2 regions of the Streptosporangium sp. NPDC000509 genome follow, and region 1 is predicted to be linked to the other one. Evidence: riboswitches for the same ligand, from Rfam matches in the RefSeq annotation. Region 1 holds a riboswitch; the other holds the start of a gene.

The links. Region 1 has a riboswitch for glycine ahead of gcvT (glycine cleavage system aminomethyltransferase GcvT). Riboswitches for the same ligand answer to the same signal wherever they lie in the genome.
Region 2: another riboswitch for glycine. It lies ahead of gcvP (aminomethyl-transferring glycine dehydrogenase); the one in region 1 lies ahead of gcvT (glycine cleavage system aminomethyltransferase GcvT).

Annotation. Positions count from the first base shown of each region.
Region 1 covers NZ_JBIAYX010000018.1:140,786-147,486, forward strand. Annotated here, with positions in the region: gene ACFY3D_RS30395 (L-serine ammonia-lyase) at 1-206, opposite strand, end outside; gene gcvH (glycine cleavage system protein GcvH) at 279-668, opposite strand; gene gcvT (glycine cleavage system aminomethyltransferase GcvT) at 665-1,756, opposite strand; glycine riboswitch at 1,790-1,884, opposite strand; glycine riboswitch at 1,885-1,983, opposite strand; gene ACFY3D_RS30410 (gamma-glutamyl-gamma-aminobutyrate hydrolase family protein) at 2,055-2,750, opposite strand; gene ACFY3D_RS30415 (3-oxoacyl-ACP reductase) at 2,887-3,663, opposite strand; gene ACFY3D_RS30420 (aldehyde dehydrogenase family protein) at 3,669-5,015, opposite strand; gene ACFY3D_RS30425 (glutamine synthetase family protein) at 5,018-6,361, opposite strand; gene ACFY3D_RS30430 (FadR/GntR family transcriptional regulator) at 6,449-6,701, shown strand, end outside.
Region 2 covers NZ_JBIAYX010000012.1:28,832-35,532, reverse strand. Annotated here, with positions in the region: gene ACFY3D_RS22385 (alpha/beta family hydrolase) at 1-82, opposite strand, end outside; gene ACFY3D_RS22380 (hypothetical protein) at 229-579, shown strand; gene ACFY3D_RS22375 (tetratricopeptide repeat protein) at 732-1,514, opposite strand; gene gcvP (aminomethyl-transferring glycine dehydrogenase) at 1,640-4,495, opposite strand; glycine riboswitch at 4,675-4,767, opposite strand; gene ACFY3D_RS22365 (MerR family transcriptional regulator) at 4,783-5,403, opposite strand; gene ACFY3D_RS22360 (bifunctional nuclease family protein) at 5,548-6,018, opposite strand; gene ACFY3D_RS22355 (MerR family transcriptional regulator) at 6,098-6,701, opposite strand, start outside.

The sequences.
Region 1 (6,701 bases):
AGCAGCACGGCCTTGTCGCTGCCGTGGCCCTTGCCGGTCAGGCCCAGCGAGCCGTACAGGACGGCGCGTACCCGGGCCGTCTTCTCCAGGAGCCCGTCCTGGTGGAGGCCGCGGGCGAACTTGTGGGCGGCGGCCATCGGGCCGCCGGTGTGCGAGCTGGACGGGCCGATTCCGATCTTGAAGAGATCGAAGACACTGATCGTCATCTGAATCCTTCCAGCGTGGACGGCCACGCGCGCCCTCCGGCGCGCGTGACCGTGACGCGAGGGGGGAAAGGCTTAGGACTCACCCGAGGTGAGCGCGGCGTACTCCTCGGGCGACAGCAGGTCGTCGGCGGAGCCCTCAAGACGTACGCGGAACAGCCAGCCCTCACCGTAGGAGTCGCTGTTGACCAGCGAGGGGTCGTCCACGACGGCCTGGTTGACCTCCACGATCTCGCCGTCGACCGGCGCGAAGATGTCGCTCACCGACTTGGTCGACTCGACCTCGCCGACGGCGTCACCGGAGGTGACCGTCGCGCCGACCTCGGGCACCTGCACATAGACCACGTCACCCAGCGCCTCGGCGGCGTAGGCGGTGATGCCCACGGTGAGGGTGAGGCCGTCATCGATGCCGGAGATCCACTCGTGTTCCTTGGTGTACTGCAGGTCCTCGGGAATGCTGCTCATTTTTTCCTCCTGTAGAAAGGCAGTGCGACGACCTCGACCGGCTCGTGGCTGCCCCTGATGTCGACGGCCAGTCCTGACGACAGGCCGTTGTCCACGTAGGCCATCGCGATGGGCCTGCCCAGTGACTGGGAGGGCGCCCCGCTGGTGACCTCGCCGACGACCGCGCCGTCACCGGCGACCACCACCGGATACCCGTGCCGGGGCACCCGGCGGCCGGTCGCGACGAGGCCGACCAGGCGGCGGGACGGCGGGACGTCCTTGAGGGGTTCGAGGGCGGCCCGGCCGACGAAGTCGCCCGGTTTGTCAAACCTCACCACACGGCCGAGCCCGGCGTCGAACGGGGTCAGGCCGGCCGACAGCTCGTTGCCGTACAGCGGCATCCCGGCTTCCAGCCGGAGGGTGTCGCGGGCGGACAGGCCCGCGGGGATCAGGCCGTGCGGCGCGCCCGCCTCGGTGAGGGCGGCCCAGAGCGGTTCGGCGTCCTCGGCCGCGACGAACAGCTCGAAGCCGTCCTCGCCGGTGTATCCCGTACGGGCGACGAGGGCCTCGTGCCCGGCGACGACGGCGGGCAGGCCGGCGTAGTACCTGAGCCCTTCGAGGTCGGCGTCGGTGAGCGAGCCCAGGATCTCCACGGAGCGTGGACCCTGGACCGCGACCAGCGCGTACCGCTCGGAGCGGTCCTCCACCGCGGCGTCGAAGCCCTTGGCGCGGCCGGTCAGCTCGGCGGCCACCCGGGGGTAGTTGGAGGCGTTGGCGACGACCATGAACTCGGTGGGGGCGAGCCGGTAGACGATCAGGTCGTCCAGCACGCCTCCCTCGGCGTCGACGATCATCGTGTAGCGGGCGCGGCCGGGCTCCAGCGCGGAGAGGTGGCCGACCAGCGCGTAGTCGAGGGCTTCGGCGGCCTGCGGCCCCGTCACGAAGATCTCCCCCATGTGGGAGAGGTCGAACAGGCCGGCCGCCTGGCGGACCGCTTTGTGCTCGGCCGACTCGCTGCCGTAGCGGAGCGGCATCAGCCAGCCCGCGAAGTCGGTCAGCGTCGCGCCGAGTGACTCGTGGACGCCGCGCAGCGGCGTAGGTCGGGACATGTGCGCACCTCAGACAAGGGACAGATGAGAGCATCCTCCCCCTCTGTCGTGGGTGCCTGAGAGTTTCATCCGGGTTTTACCGGACTTTCACCTTCGGCGAGGTCGTGGGACCTGCTTTCCAGAGGGCACCTACCCGCACGGTCCTTTGCCTTGAGAGGTTCGCGGGGAGGGCTTGCTCCTTCAGGGGTCCTGGTCTGGCTGTCAGGACGCTCTCCCGCACGGGTTCATCGGTGTCGCCGCCAGCCTAACCGCCCGCACCGGCCGAGCGAAATCCCCTCGCGGCACCGATCCGTGCCGGTCAGGGGGCGGCGTGCCGGACCAGCGCCTCGAACAGGGCCGACTCGTCGTCGGTCTCGGGGTGCCATTGGACGGCGACGGCGAAGGGGTGGTCGTCCACCTCCACGGCCTCGACCGTGCCGTCCTCGGCGTGGGCGGTCACGGTGAGGCCCTCGGCGAGCCGGTCGAGGGCCTGGTGGTGGTAGTGGGCCACCTCCACGGTCTCGGTCCCGAAGATCTTCGAGGTGTGGCTGCCGGGGGCGAGCCGCACCGGCATCCTGCCGTACTGGCCGGGGGCCGGGGCGTGCCCGGCGTGGCCGACCACGTCGGGCAGGTGCTGATGGAGGCTGCCGCCCAGCGAGACGTTCAGGATCTGCATGCCTCTGCAGATCCCCAGGAAGGGTGTGCCCCGCTCCAGCGCCGCCTCGACCAGTCCCAGTTCGGCGTCGTCGCGGAACGGCCGGACGTAGCCGGTCCGCTCGTGCGGCTCCCGCCCGTACCGCTCGGGGCCGACGTCACCGCCCCCGGCCAGGATGAGCCCGTCCAGGCGCTCCACCAGCGCCGAGGGGTCGCCGGCGGGGGGCAGGATCACCGGCTGCCCGCCCGCGCGGGCCACGTGGTCGACGTAGTCGTACGGCAGGAGCGCGGTGGTCGTCTCCCAGACGGTGAAGCGCGCGGGCTCGACGTAGCAGGTGATGCCGATGACGGGACGGGACATGATCTCTTTCTCACGCGGACGCCGGGGACATGGGAGATGGGCCCACGTCCTCGCACGTTATCGGGGCCGGGGTATGGCCTGGGCAAATCCCGCCACCGCCGGTCGCGAAGGTGGCGGGGCGAGGTCTACAGCGGGTCTACAGCGGGGTGACGTACGCGCCGGAGATACCGCCGTCCACCAGGAACTCCGAGCCGGTGATGAAGCTCGCGTCGTCCGAGGCGAGGAACGCCACCGCGGCGGCGATCTCGGACGCCTCGGCGAAGCGGCCCACCGGGATGTGGACGAGGCGGCGCTGTGCCCGCTCGGGGTCCTTGGCGAACAGCTCCTGCAGCAGCGGCGTGTTCACCGGCCCCGGGCACAGCGCGTTCACCCGGATCCCCTCGCGGGCGAACTGCACGCCCAGCTCGCGGGACATGGCGAGCACCCCGCCCTTGGAGGCGGTGTAGGAGATCTGGCTCGTCGCCGACCCCATCACGGCGACGAACGACGCGGTGTTGATGATCGACCCCTTGCCCTGCCGCCGCATGTACGGGATGGCGTGCTTGCAGCACAGGTAGACCGAGGTGAGGTTCACCTCCTGGACCCGGCGCCAGGCGTCGATGCCGGTCTCCAGGATCGAGTCGTCCTCGGGCGGCGAGATGCCCGCGTTGTTGAACGCGATGTCCACGCTGCCGTAGGTGTCGAACGCGGTCTGGAACACCCGGGCGACGTCGTCCTCGTCGGTCACGTCGGCCCGCACGAACAGCCCCCCGACCTCCTCGGCGGCCGCCGGACCGGTCATCTCGTCCAGGTCCACGCACACGACGCGGGCGCCTTCCGCGGCGAACCGGCGCGCGGTGGCGAGGCCGATCCCGCTTCCGGCGCCGGTGATGACGGCGACCCTGTCCTGCAAACGGTCCTGCAAACGCAGCATCGCTTCTACTCCTCGGAAATGAAGACGTTCTTGGTCTCGGTGAACGCTGACAGGGCGTCGGGACCCAGCTCGCGGCCGAGGCCCGACTGCTTGAAACCGCCGAACGGGGTCCAGTAGCGGACGCTCGAATGCGAGTTGACGCTGAGGTTGCCCGCCTCCACCGCTCTGGCGACCCGGAGCGCCCTGCCGACGTCGCGGGTCCAGATGGACCCGCTCAGGCCGTACGGGGTGTCGTTGGCGATCCGTACGGCGTCCGCCTCGTCGTCGAACGGCACCACCGACACCACCGGGCCGAAGATCTCCTCGGTGAACGCCCGGTCGTCGGCCGACCGGGGCGTCAGGACCGTCGGCGGGAACCAGAACCCCGGCCCCGACGGGCACACGCCCCGCAGATGGGGCGGTTCGGTGACGAAGGAGGCCACCCGTTCCCTGTGCTCGGCGCTGATCAGCGGGCCCATCTCGGTGGCCTCGTCGCGGGGGTCACCGACTCGGACGTTCAGCACCGCCTCGCCGAACCGCGCGAGGAACTCGTCGTGGACCGAGCGCTCGACCAGGATCCGGGAGCGCGCGCAGCAGTCCTGGCCCGCGTTGTCGAACACCGCGTACGGCGCGGTCGCCGCGGCCTTCTCCAGGTCGGCGTCGGCGAAGACCACGTTGGCGCTCTTGCCGCCCAGTTCCAGGGTGAGCCGCTTGACCTGTCCGGCGCAGGTCGCGGCGATCTGCTTGCCGACCTCGGTCGAGCCGGTGAACACGATCTTCGCCACCCCCGGGTGCTCGACCAGCCGGGCACCCGCGACCTCCCCGGCCCCCGGCAGGACCTGCAGCACCCCCTCGGGCAGGCCGGCGGCCAGCGCCAGCTCGGCCACCCGCAGGGCGGTGAGCGGCGTCCACTCGGCGGGCTTGACGATCACGGTGTTGCCCGCGGCCAGCGCGGGGGCCGCCCCCCAGGTCATGATGACCATCGGGAAGTTCCACGGCACGATCACGCCGACGACGCCCAGCGGTTCCCTGAAGGTGACGTCGAGCCCGCCGGGCACCGGGATCTGCAGGCCGTGATCGCGCTCCGGTGCCCCCGCGTAGAAGTCGAGCACGTCGGCGACGTTGCCCGCCTCCCAGCGGGCGTTGCCGATCGTGTGCCCGGCGTTGGCGACCTCCAGCAGGGCGAGTTCCTCGGCGTGCTCGCGCACCAGCGAGGCGAAACGGCGCAGCAGCCGGGCACGGTCTCCCGGTGCGACGTTCCGCCAGTGCGCGAAGGCGCGCCCGGCACGCTCCACGGCCCTGTCGATCTCGGCGGCGTCGGCCATCTCGATCTCGGCGACCGCCTCTTCCGTCGCCGGATTGATGATCTTCACATTCACATCCGTTCGAATCCCCGGAAAAGCTCCCAGTCGGTCACCGCCGCGTCGAAGGCGGTGAGCTCGACCCGGGCGTTGTTCGCGTAGTGCGCCACGACGTCCTCACCGAAGGCGGCCGCCGCGAACTCGGAGGTCTCCCAGAGCTCCAGCGCGTCGCGCAGCGTGCTCGGTACGGTCTCCGCGCCCGAGGAGTAGGCGTTCCCCGTGAAGGCGTCCTCAAGCGGCAGCTCGTTCTCGACGCCGTGCAGGCCGGCCGCGATCAGCGCCGAGACCGCCAGGTAGGGGTTCACGTCGCCGCCGGGTACCCGGTTCTCGATCCGCAGCGAGGGGCCGTGGCCGACCAGGCGCAACGCGCACGTCCTGTTGTCCACGCCCCACTTGACCGCGGTGGGGGCGAAGCTGCCCTGCACGTACCGCTTGTAGGAGTTGATGTTCGGCGCGTACAGCAGGGTGAGCTCGCGCATCAGCGCGATCTGCCCGGCGATGAAGTGCGCTCCTGTCGCCGACAGCCCGTGCGGCCCGGAACCGGCCATCACCGGCTCCCCGCCCGCGTCCCTGAGCGAGATGTGGATGTGGCAGGAGTTGCCCTCGCGCTGGTTCGGCTTGGCCATGAAGGTGATCGCCATGCCCTCCTGGGAGGCGATCTCCTTGGCGCCGTTCTTGTAGATCGAGTGGTTGTCGCAGCTGGACAGGGCCTCGGCGAAGCGGAAGGCGATCTCGTGCTGGCCGAGGTTGCACTCGCCCTTGGCCGACTCGACGTACATGCCCGCGCCCTCCATGCCGAGCCTGATCCTGCGCAGCAGCGGCTCGACCCTCGCGGTGCCGAGGAGGGAGTAGTCGACGTTGTAGAGGTTGGCGGGGGTCAGGTCGCGGTAGCCGCGGCGCCAGGCGTCCTCGTAGGTGTCGCCGAAGACGACGAACTCCAGCTCGGTGCCGACGAAGGCGCCCCAGCCCCGCTCGTCCAGCCTGGTGAGCTGCCTGCGCAGGATCTGGCGCGGCGAGGCGGTCACGTCGGAGCCGTCCTCCCACACCAGATCGGCCATGACCAGGGCCGTCCCCTCCTGCCACGGCACGCGGCGCAGGGTGGACATATCGGGTTTCATGACAAAGTCGCCGTATCCGCGCTCCCAGGACGACATGGCGTAGCCGTCGACCGTGTTCATGTCGACGTCGACCGCGAGCAGGTAGTTGCAGCCCTCGGAGGCGTGCCGCAGCACCTCCTCCAGGAAGTAGCGCCCCGACAGGCGTTTGCCCTGGAGACGGCCCTGCATGTCGACGACCGCCAGCAGCACGGTGTCGATCCGCCCCGCCCGCACCTCGTCCTGAAGCTCGGTGACGTCCACACGCCCTCCTCGTCGGGGTCTTATTGGGCTAGTGTTAGACCATTGACGTGCAGCGGGGGGAGCGTTGTCAAGGGCCGGAGGAGATAATTGGACGAGCTGTCGCGGTTGACGGCCGTGTTGCGGCCGGTGCGGGCCGGCAACGCGTTCGAGGAGACGGTGGAGCGTCTGCTCCAGGTCATCAAGCTGGGGCTGGTGTCGGAGAAACTGCCGCCCGAGCGGGAGCTCGCCGCCCAGCTCGGCATCAGCAGGGTCACCCTGCGCGAGGCCATCCGCGAGCTGCAGGAGGCGGGCTATCTGGAGGTCCGCCGCGGCCGGTACGGCGGCGCCTTCCTCACCCACA
Region 2 (6,701 bases), on a different contig from region 1:
GGGTGAGCACCAGCAGGAAGCGCGGGGCGGCCACCTCGTCGATCTCCACGAGGGCCGGGCCGTGCGGGGTCACGATCTCCAGGGGCCCGGCCGTGCCCGCCGGAAGCCGGGATTCCGCGGTGGTCCGCGGGGCGGACGCCTTCGCGAGGGGGGTGGAGTCGAAGGTGGACACGAATCTCGTCCTAACGGCTGATGCCCGGCGGCCGGGGGCGAGGGAACAATCGAAGCGTGCAGGACTACCAAGATATCCGCCAGGACATGCGCGCCACCATCGAGGCCCGGCGCGACCTCGGCCCGGAGTACGAGGCCGCGCTCGTCGACTCGTTCGTGTCACGTCTCGACGCGACCATCGCCCACCGGGTGCGCGCCGAGTTGCACGCCGCCGGGGCACCGGCGGCCAGGCCGCGCAGGAGCACGAACTCCTCGATCCCGATCGCCCTCGGTTCCATGGGCATCGGGATCCCGCTCACCGCCATCGCCGCGCAGAACGCCGGCACCGCCGGACTGCTGCTCGCCTGGGGCGGAATCGTCGCGATCAACTTCGCCCACGCCCTGAGCCGCTGGCGGGAGCGCGACTGACGGCGAGGGCGCCGCGGGGACGGGGAGACGCCTCCCCTGTGGTCCCCTGTGGATCCGCCACTCCCGGACAGTGTCCGGCCCGACCTCATCGGCCCGGCGTCCGCCCACAGGGCGACCGCCGCTCCGCGCACGGCCCCCGAAGTCGCCGGACCTCAGAGATCCCGGTCGAGGCGCAGGCGGACCTCACCGGCGAGGTCCTCGTCGGCGCTGTCCAGACCGTAGCGCCACACCCGCTCGGCGTCCTCGTCGCGCCCTCTGAGCGGAAGGGTGCGCGCCAGGAGCTCGATGGCCAGCGCACCGGTCTCCACGTCTCCGCCCTCCTCGATCGCGCCGGAGAACTCGGCGCAGGCCATCTCCAGATGAGCGATGCCGAGCATCACCCGCAGTCTCGGCACCTCGGCCGCCTCCGGCACCGAGAGCGCCTCCAGGAGCACCTGCGCGGCCTCGGCCGGCTCGCCCTCCTCAAGGAACACCTCCGCCAGCCGCTGAGCGGCCCGAGGAGCGATCTCCGGGTCACGGGTGGCGAGCGCCTCGCGAAGCGACCGCTCGGCCTCCTCATCGCCCGTGGCGAGCCGCGCGAGGGCCATGTGCGCCAGCGGGACGTAGGCGGGGTGGCCGACACCCAGCGCGGCCTGCCAGGCGGCGCGGGCCTGCTCCACCAGGTCCTCCCTTTCGAAGCTCCCCGCGAGCAGGCAGGCGGCCTGGGCGGCGAACTCCGGGTGCCCGGTCGCCAGCGCGGTGCGTGCGGCCGCGCGGGAGCCCGGCACGTCTCCGCTCTCCTCAAGCACCACCGCGAGCCCCACCGCCGCCTGGGCCCTGTCGGGTTCGTCGGGATCGGCGACCAGCTCAGCGAAGATCGTGGCGGCGCCGTCGAGATCGCCCGACTCGGCCAGTCTTCGCGCGGCGTCCAAGGGACGGGTGTCCACCTCAGGCATGCATGATCCTTCCGGATACGGAGACGCCCCGAGCCTAACGACTCGGGGCCTCGTCCGTCCCCCCGCATTCCCGGCGGATATCACGGTTCGCGCGGGTTTCCCGGCTCTCGCCGAGGCCGGCGGGATCAGTCCTCGTACGCCTCCAGGGGAGGACAGGAGCAGACCAGGTTACGGTCGCCGTAGGCCTGGTCGATGCGGCGGACCGGCGACCAGTACTTGCCCTCGCGCACCGACGGCAGCGGGTAGGCCGCCTCGGTGCGGCTGTAGGGGTGGACCCACTCGTCGACGACGAGGCTGTCGGCCGTGTGCGGGGCGTTGCGCAGCGGGTTGTCGGTCCTGTCGTACGCGCCGGAGGCGACCTTCGCGATCTCCTCGCGGATCGCGATCATCGCCTCGCAGAACCGGTCGAGTTCGGCCAGGTCCTCGCTCTCGGTCGGCTCGATCATCAGCGTTCCCGCCACGGGGAAGGACATGGTCGGGGCGTGGAATCCGTAGTCGATGAGGCGCTTGGCCACGTCGTCGACCGTCACCCCGGTCTCCTTGGTGATCTGGCGCAGGTCGACGATGCACTCGTGGGCGACGAGGCCGCCACGGCCGGTGTAGAGGACCGGGTAGTGGGGGCTGAGCCTGCGGGCCAGGTAGTTGGCCGACAGGATGGCCTGCTCGGTCGCCGCCTTCAGGCCGTCGGCGCCCATCATCCGGATGTAGGCCCAGGAGATGGGCAGGATGCCCGCCGAGCCGTACGGCGCGGCCGAGACAGGGCCGACCGCCGTACCCTCACGCAGCGGATGGCCGGGCAGATAGTCGGCCAGGTGGGCGCGGACCGCGACCGGGCCGACGCCGGGGCCACCGCCGCCGTGCGGGATGCAGAAGGTCTTGTGCAGGTTGAGGTGGGAGACGTCCGCCCCGAACTCCCCCGGCCTGGCCAGACCGACCAGCGCGTTGAGGTTGGCGCCGTCGACGTAGACCTGCCCGCCGGCCTCGTGCACCAGCTCGCAGATCCGGACGATCGTCTCCTCGTACACACCGTGCGTGGACGGGTAGGTCACCATGATCGCGGCAAGCTGCTCGCGGTGCTTGTCGATCTTCGCGACGAGGTCGTCGAGGTCGACGTTGCCCTTGTCGTCGCAGGCGACCACGGCCACGCGCATGCCCGCCATGACGGCGCTCGCGGCGTTGGTGCCGTGCGCGGACGAGGGGATCAGGCAGACGTCGCGGCCCGACTCTCCGCGCGCGGTGTGGTAGGCGCGGATCGCCAGCAACCCGGCGAACTCCCCCTGCGAGCCGGCGTTCGGCTGAAGCGACACGGCGTCGTAGCCGGTGACCTCGGCGAGCCAGCGCTCCAGCTCCCCGATCAGCTCGATGTGGCCCGCGGCCTGGTCCTCGGGCGCGTAGGGGTGCAGCCCGGCGAACTCCGGCCAGGTGATCGGCTCCATCTCGGTGGTCGCGTTGAGCTTCATGGTGCAGGAGCCCAGCGGGATCATCGACCGGTCGAGCGCGATGTCCTTGTCCTGGAGCCTTCGCAGGTAGCGCAGCATGGCCGTCTCGGAACGGTGGCTGTGGAAGACCGGGTGGGTCAGGTAGTCGCTGACCCGCGCCAGCGCGGCGGGCAGCGCGTCGTGGGCGGCGGCGTCGAGGTCGGCCAGCACGGCGCCGCTGATCTCGAAGGCGGCCAGGACCTGCTCCAGGTGGAGCGGCTCGGTCTTCTCGTCGCAGGTGACGCCCACGTGGTCGGCGTCGACCAGGCGCAGGTTGACGCCGTTCTCGCGGGCCGTGGCGACGATCTCCTCGGCGCGGCCGGGCACCCTGGCGAGCACGGTGTCGAAGAAGGTGTCGTGCACGACCTCGACACCGCCCTGACGCAGGCCCTCGGCGAGCACGACGGCGTGCCTGTGGGTGCGCCGTCCGATCCTGCGCAGGCCCTCGGGGCCGTGGTAGACGGCGTACATGCCGGCGATCACGGCGAGCAGCACCTGCGCGGTGCAGATGTTGCTGGTGGCCTTCTCGCGGCGGATGTGCTGCTCACGGGTCTGGAGGGCGAGCCGGTACGCGGGGCGTTTGTCGGCGTCCTGGGAGACGCCCACCAGGCGGCCCGGCAGCTGGCGCTGGAGACCGTCGCGGACCGCCATGTAGGCGGCGTGGGGGCCGCCGAAGCCGAGGGGGACGCCGAAGCGTTGCGAGGACCCGACGGCGATGTCGGCGCCGAGCTCGCCCGGCGCGGCCAGCAGGGTGAGGGCGAGCAGGTCGGCGGCGGCGACCACCTGGGCACCGCGCGCGTGGGCGGCGTCGGCGATGGCGCGGAAGTCGCGGATCCTGCCGCTGGCGCCGGGATACTGCACGAGCACCCCGAAGCACTCGGGAAGCTCGGCGGTGAAGTCGCTCTCGACCAGCTCGATGCCGAGCGGCTCGGCGCGGGTGCGCAGCACCGCCTTGGTCTGCGGCAGCGCGTCGGCGTCGACCACGAACACCTTCGAGGGGCCGCGGCCGGCGCGGCGGGCCAGGGTCATCGCCTCGGCGGCGGCGGTGGCCTCGTCGAGCAGGGAGGCACCGGCGACGTCGAGGGCGGTCAGGTCGGAGACGACGGTCTGGAAGTTGATCAGGGCCTCCAGACGGCCCTGGGAGATCTCCGGCTGGTAGGGCGTGTACGCGGTGTACCAGCCGGGGTTCTCCAGGAGGTTGCGGCGGATGACGCCCGGAGTGATCGTGTCGTGGTAGCCCAGGCCGATCATCGAGGTGAGCACGGTGTTTCGCCCGGCGAGGACTCGAAGCTCCGCGAGGGCCTCGGACTCCCCGGCCGCCGGGGGCAGGCTCAGCCGCCCCGCGGAGCGGATCGCCTCGGGCACGGCCACCGCGACCAGGTCGGCCACGGAGGCGAATCCGACCGCCTCCAGCATGCGGGTCTGGCCGGCGTCGTCCGGCCCTATGTGGCGGGTGGAGAACGGCAGGGAGCCGAGTTCGCTGAGCGATGACAGGTCGGTCATTGTGAAGCCTCCCGGGACGGGGTGGAGACCGGCGCTGGGCGCGGGCGTATGCCTGGTCTCCCCCTCTGTCATCACGACCGTCTCACGCGTCGTGACCTGAGAGCTTCACCTACCCGTGACGGGAGGCTTGCACCGTCGGTGAGTCGCGCCTGGCCGGCGCGCCTGCTTTCCAGAGTTGCCTCGTCCGTGCGGTACCGGGTGCCTGAGAGATTCCGGGGAGGTTGCTCCTTCGGCGCCCCGCTCGCTGTCGGGGTCTCTCCCGCACAGGGTCAGCAGCGAGTCCGAGTTTACCCGGTTCGTCGTGCTCTGCGACGGCGGGCCAGCTCATCGGCCTGATGATCGCCTAAAGGGCCCTCGCTCGACTCCGCACGTTCGCCGGGCAGATCCGCGAGGGAGCCCTCCACCTCCTGCCACACCCGTCCCAGTGCTATGCCGAAGACTCCCTGGCCGCCCTGGAGGAGGTCGATCACCTCGTCGGGCGAGGTGCACTCGTAGACGCTCACCCCGTCGCTCATCAGGGTGATCCCGGCCAGGTCGTTGACGCCCCGGTCGCGCAGGTGCTGCACGGCGATGCGGATCTGCTGGAGGGAGACGCCGGTGTCGAGGAGCCGTTTGACGACCTTGAGCACCAGGATGTCGCGAAAGCCGTAAAGGCGCTGGGAGCCGGATCCGTGGGCGGCTCTCACGGTGGGCTCGACGAGGCCGGTGCGCGCCCAGTAGTCGAGTTGCCGGTAGGTGATGCCGGCCGCGGAGCAGGCCGTCGGGCCCCGGTAACCGATGTCGGCGGGCACCTTCACCGGTTGCCCGTCGAACAGCAGACCCTCTTCACCCGCGCGCTGACGTGCCGACTGGCGCCGTTTCGGGTCATCCTGATCGGCGTTTCTACCCTCGCCGCTGCTGACCGCCACGCGGACCTCCGGCTTTCTCTCATCCCACGGCCTGATCTGGGGGTTTACGCACGGCCGCAGGGTTCACATGCACCGTAGGACTGGGGCCAGGTCCAGTCAACGACCCCACTCGGCGCGTCGTGAAGCGTAAATGCACCGAAATTCCTACCCCGCGCGGCCGAAGTCCTCGGGCGTGATCGTGTCAAGGAACTCCCTGAACTTCTCCACCTCGTCCTCCTGGTCGTCGGGGATGATCACCCCCGCCTCCCGGACCACATCCTCACTCGCGAAGATACGTGCGCCGGTGCGAAGTGCCAAGGCGATCGAGTCCGAGGGACGCGCGCTCACCTCCACCCCGTTGGAGAACACGAGATCGGCGAAGAAGATGCCGTCGCGCAGGGCGACGATGTTGACCGTGCTCAGCCGGACTCCGAGCCCTTCGAGCACGTCACGGAACAGGTCATGAGTGAGCGGCCGGGGTGGTGGTTCCTCGGCCTGGGCCATGGCGATCGCCGTGGCTTCCGTCATGCCGATCCAGATAGGCAGGTAACGCTCCCCATGCGTCTCTTTCAACAAGACGATCGGCTGGTTGGAGGGCATTTCAACTCGAACGCCCACGACCTCCATCTGCAACACGGGCTGCTCCGTCTTCGCTGGATTCCGACCGGTTTGTTCAACGTAACACTCGTGGGGGTACGAGTGCCTGGTCAGGCTCTCACCGACCCAGAGCCCCACGCACGCCGGAACGCAGCAGCGAGGCGTGCAATTCCAGCAGCAGGCCGGAAATCTCCCTCGCCGTCTCGTCGGCCTGGTCGATCGCGCCAGGCCCGCGACGGCGCAGCAGCGGGGCGACGGCCTGCTCCACCAGGCCCGCCTCGCGCTCGGCCGCGGCCTTGACCGCCCTCAGGTGGCGGGCGCGCAGGCCGAAGGCGGCGAGGGCTCCGACGCTGCGGGCCACGGCCAGCGCCTCGGCGTCGTAGTAGCGGGCCACCGCGGCCAGCAGGCCGTAGTCCTCAAGCTCGGCGAGGGTCTCCTCGTCGAGCTCGGCGGCGGCGATCAGCTCCTCGCGGGTGAGCCTGAGCTCGGGAGGCGCCTCGTCGGGGACGGCGCGCGGCCGGGCGGCCGGGCGCTCCTCGCGATCGGCCGCCTCCAGATGATCCTTGATCACTCGCAGCGGCAGGTAGCGGTCACGCTGCTCGCTGAGGATGTAACGGAGCCGCTCGACGTCGGCGTAGCTGAACTTGCGGTAACCGGAGGGACTGCGCTCCGGCTCGATCAACCCCTCGCCCTCCAGGAAACGAATCTTGGAGATGCTGACG